DNA from 2 places in the Streptosporangium sp. NPDC001559 genome. Region 2 is predicted to be linked to the other one. Evidence: riboswitches for the same ligand, from Rfam matches in the RefSeq annotation. Region 2 holds a riboswitch; the other holds the start of a gene.

Region 1 (2,193 bases), on a different contig from region 2:
CCGAGCCCCGCGTCGAACGGGGTGAGATCAGCGGAGAGCTCGTTGCCGTACAGCGGCATCCCCGCCTCAAGACGGAGGGTGTCACGCGCCGACAGCCCGGCGGGCAGCAGGCCGTACGGCTCGCCCGCCTTGGTGAGCGCGGCCCACAGCGGCTCGGCGTCGTCGGCGGCGACGAACAGCTCGAAGCCGTCCTCGCCGGTGTAGCCGGTGCGGGCGACGAGGGCGGAGAGCCCGGCGACGGTCGCGGGAAGGCCCGCGTAGTACTTCAGGCCGTCGAGGTCGGCGTCGGTGAGCCCGCCCAGGATCTCGCGGGAGCGCGGCCCCTGCACCGCGACCAGCGCGTACTGCTCGGAGCGGTCCTCGACCGCGGCCTCGAAGGCCCCGGCGCGCTCGGTCAGCTCGGCGGCGACCCGGGGATAGTTGGAGGCGTTGGCGACGACCATGTACTCCTGGTCGGCCAGACGGTAGACGATCAGGTCGTCGAGCACGCCGCCCTGGGGATCGACGATCATCGTGTAGCGGGCGCGTCCCGGCTCAAGGGCGGAGATGTGGCCGACGAGCGCGTAGTCGAGGGCCTCGCCCGCCTGCGGGCCCGTCACGAAGATCTCCCCCATGTGGGAGAGGTCGAACAGGCCGGCCGCCTGACGGACCGCGTTGTGCTCGGCGGACTCGCTTCCGTAGCGCAGCGGCATCAGCCAGCCCGCGAAGTCGGTCAGCGTCGCGCCGAGGGCCTCGTGAACACCGCGCAGCGGCGTGGGTCGGGACATGTTCGCACCTCAGACAGGGGTCGGATGAGAAGCATCCTCCCCCTCTGTCATGGATGCCTGAGAGCTTCGCCCGATTTTTGCCGGACTTTCACCTTCGGCGAGGCCGTACGGCCTGCTTTCCAGAGGCACCTACCCACGCGGTCCTTTGCCTTGAGAGGTTTGCGGGGAGGGCTTGCTCCTTCAGGGGTCCTGGCCTGGATGTCAGGACGCTCTCCCGCGCGGGCTCGTCGGTGTCCCGGCCAGCCTAACCGTAGGCGAGGGCCGAGCGAAATCCCCGGGTCAGGACAGAGTGTCCGGTTAGGCGTGATCATGACGGCTCTCGCATAACCTGAAGGTGCAGTGGGGGATTTGTTCCAACATCGAATCGTGGAAACAGGACGGCTACCGCTCTTCTGTTTCTTCGTCGCGCTGATCGTCGCCTTCGTCTTCACCCGCATCAACGTCCGGCTCATCCGCGCGAAGATCGGGTGGTTCGGCAACGTCAGCGTCGGCGACATGCACATCCACCATGTGGTGTTCGGCGTGGTGCTGACCATGCTCGGCGGGGTCTCCGGCCTGCTCGTCTCCGGCGTCTCCCAGGGGTGGTACGCCCTGACCGCGGCCGTCTTCGGGGTGGGCGCCGCCCTCATCCTGGACGAGTTCGCGCTGATCCTGCACCTGCACGACGTCTACTGGGAGGAGGAGGGCCGCACGTCGGTCGACGCGGTGTTCATCGCGATCGCCGTCACCGGCCTGCTCCTGCTCGGCCTGCGCCCGCTGGGCTGGGAACGGCCGGACGGCACGCCGCAGGGGACGTGGCTCGCGGTCGGCTTCCTCGTGCTCAACCTGATGCTCGCCGTGGTCACCCTGCTGAAGGGGAAGATCTGGACGGGCATGGTCGGCCTGTTCGTCCCGCTGCTGCTGATCGTCGGGGCGCTGCGGCTGGCCCGGCCCGGCTCTCCCTGGGCCCACTGGTTCTTCGCTCCGGGCTCCCGAAGGCCGAGGCCCTGGAAGCTGGCCAGGGCACAGCGCCGTGAGGAGCGCTGGCGCAGCCCGGTCATCAAGGTCAAGATCGCCTTCCAGGAGTTCGTCTCCGGCCGTCACGACCTGCCCTCCTCCCGTCTGCGCACCCGCCGCTGACCTTGGAGAACCGCCGTGCCGTACTGCCGTGCGCCCGGTGAAACTAATACCATTAGACAGAAGCTAATAAGATTAGTTACAGTCTAGGGGTTCTAGGAGAGAGGGGCGCGTATGGCACGGGCCGGGTTGACGACGGATCGGGTGACGCTCGCCGGTGCCGAACTGGCCGACGAGGTCGGGTTCGACCGGCTGACCATGTCGGCGGTGGCACGACGGCTCGGGGTGAAGGACGCCAGCCTCTACGCGCACGTTCGCGGCCTTGAGGACCTGCGCGGCCGGATCGCCCTGCTGGCGGCCGACGAGAAGA
Region 2 (2,193 bases):
CTCGGGGCCGTGGTAGACGGCGTACATGCCCGCGATGACCGCGAGCAGCACCTGCGCGGTGCAGATGTTGCTGGTCGCCTTCTCCCTGCGGATGTGCTGCTCACGGGTCTGCAGCGCCAGGCGGTAGGCGGGCCGGCCGTCGGCGTCCTGGGAGACGCCGACCAGGCGGCCGGGCATCTGCCGCTGCAGGCCGTCGCGGACGGCCATGTAGGCGGCGTGCGGGCCGCCGAAGCCCAGCGGGACGCCGAAGCGCTGCGAGGAGCCGATCGCGATGTCGGCGCCGAGCTCTCCGGGGGCGGCCAGCAGGGTCAGGGCCAGCAGGTCGGCGGCGGCCACCACCTGGGCGCCGCGCGCGTGGGCGGCCTCGGCGACGGCGCGGAAGTCCCTGATCTCGCCGTCGGCCCCGGGGTACTGCACGAGCACACCGAAACAGTCGGGAAGGGCCTCGGTGAAGTCGCTCTCGACCAGCTCGATGCCGAGCGGCTCGGCCCTGGTGCGCAGCACGGCCTTGGTCTGCGGCAGCGAGCCGGCGTCGACGACGAACACGTTCGAGGAGCCGCGCACCGCCCTGCGGGCCAGCGTCATCGCCTCGGCGGCGGCGGTGGCCTCGTCCAGCAGGGAGGCGCCCGCCACGTCGAGACCGGTCATGTCGGAGACGACCGTCTGGAAGTTGAGCAGGGCCTCAAGGCGCCCCTGGGAGATCTCGGGCTGGTAGGGCGTGTAGGCGGTGTACCAGCCGGGGTTCTCCAGGAGGTTGCGGCGGATGACCGCCGGGGTGATCGTGTCGTGGTAGCCCAGGCCGATCATCGAGGTGAGCACGGTGTTGCGCCCGGCGAGGGCGCGCAGTTCGGCGATGGCCTCCGTCTCGCTCGCGGCGGGCGGGAGGTTGAGCCTGTCCTTCGCCCTGATGGCCTCGGGGACGGCCACCGCGACCAGGTCGGCGGTCGAGGCGAATCCGACCGCCTCGAGCATGCGGGTCTGGTCGGCGTCCGCGGGCCCGATGTGACGGGTGGCGAACGGCGGGGGGGTCAGCTCGCTGAGCGGTGACAGGTCGGTCATGGGAAGCCTCCCGAGACGTTGGAGACCGGCGCTGGGCGCGGGCGTATGCCGGATCTCCCCCTCTGTCATCGCGACCTGAGAGCTTCACCTTCCGGTGCGTGGAAGGCTTTCCCCGTCGGTGAGACGCGCCTGGCGGGCGTGCCTGCTTTCCAGAGTCGCCTCGCCCGCGCGGTACCGGGTGCCTGAGAGATTCCGGGGAGGTTGCTCCTTCGGCGCCCCGATCATGCCGGGGTCTCTCCCGCGCAGAGTCAGCAGCGAGACAACCTTACCCGGTGCGGCGAGCCCGGCGACGACGGGCCAGTTCATCCGCGTGGTGATCGCCTAAAGGGCTCTGGCCGGACTCCGCGCGCTCTCCTGGCAGGTCGGCCAGGGAGCCCTCCACCTCCTGCCAGACGCGGCCGAGGGCTATGCCGAAGACGCCCTGCCCTCCCTGGAGCAGGTCGATGACCTCGTCGGGTGAGGTGCACTCGTACACGCTCACCCCGTCACTCATGAGGGTGATCTGGGCCAGGTCGTTGACGCCGCGGTCCCGCAGGTGCTGGACGGCGATGCGGATCTGCTGGAGGGACACGCCCGTGTCGAGCAGCCGTTTGACGACCTTGAGCACCAGGATGTCGCGGAAGCCGTACAGGCGCTGGGAACCCGAACCGTGGGCGGCCCTGACCGTGGGCTCGACCAGACCGGTGCGCGCCCAGTAGTCCAGCTGCCGATAGGTGATGTCGGCCGCGGCACAGGCGGTGGGACCGCGGTATCCGATGTCGGCGGGCAGTTTCACCGGCTGCCCGTCGAACAGCAGGCCCTCTTCGCCCGCACGCTGACGTGCCTCCCCGCGCCGTTCCGGGTCATCCTGGTCGGCGTTTCTACCCTCGCCGCTGCTGACCGCCACGCGGACCTCCGGCTTTCTCTCATCCCACGGCCTGATCTGGGGGTTTGCGCACAGCCGCGGGTTTCACTTGCACCGTAGGACTGGGGCCAAGATCAGTCAACGACCCTCCCCGGCGCGTCGTGAAGCGTAAATGCACCGAAATACCTACCCCGCGCGACCGAAGTCCTCGGGCGTGATCGTGTCAAGGAACTCCCTGAACTTCTCCACCTCGTCCTCCTGGTCGTCGGGAATGATCACCCCCGCCTCCC

The links. A riboswitch is a leader RNA that binds a small molecule or an ion and turns the genes downstream of it on or off. The one in region 2 is predicted to bind glycine.
Region 1: it holds a riboswitch for glycine, as region 2 does, so the genes downstream of both, gcvT (glycine cleavage system aminomethyltransferase GcvT) here and gcvP (aminomethyl-transferring glycine dehydrogenase) in region 2, are expected to answer to the same signal.

The regions. Positions count from the first base shown of each region.
Region 1 covers NZ_JBIAVG010000001.1:129,409-131,601, reverse strand. The annotation lists gene gcvT (glycine cleavage system aminomethyltransferase GcvT) at 1-767, opposite strand, end outside; glycine riboswitch at 809-893, opposite strand; glycine riboswitch at 896-994, opposite strand; gene ACFYY8_RS00595 (hypothetical protein) at 1,134-1,886, shown strand; gene ACFYY8_RS00590 (TetR/AcrR family transcriptional regulator) at 1,998-2,193, shown strand, end outside.
Region 2 covers NZ_JBIAVG010000019.1:26,012-28,204, reverse strand. The annotation lists gene gcvP (aminomethyl-transferring glycine dehydrogenase) at 1-1,059, opposite strand, end outside; glycine riboswitch at 1,219-1,310, opposite strand; gene ACFYY8_RS34335 (MerR family transcriptional regulator) at 1,325-1,945, opposite strand; gene ACFYY8_RS34330 (bifunctional nuclease family protein) at 2,090-2,193, opposite strand, start outside.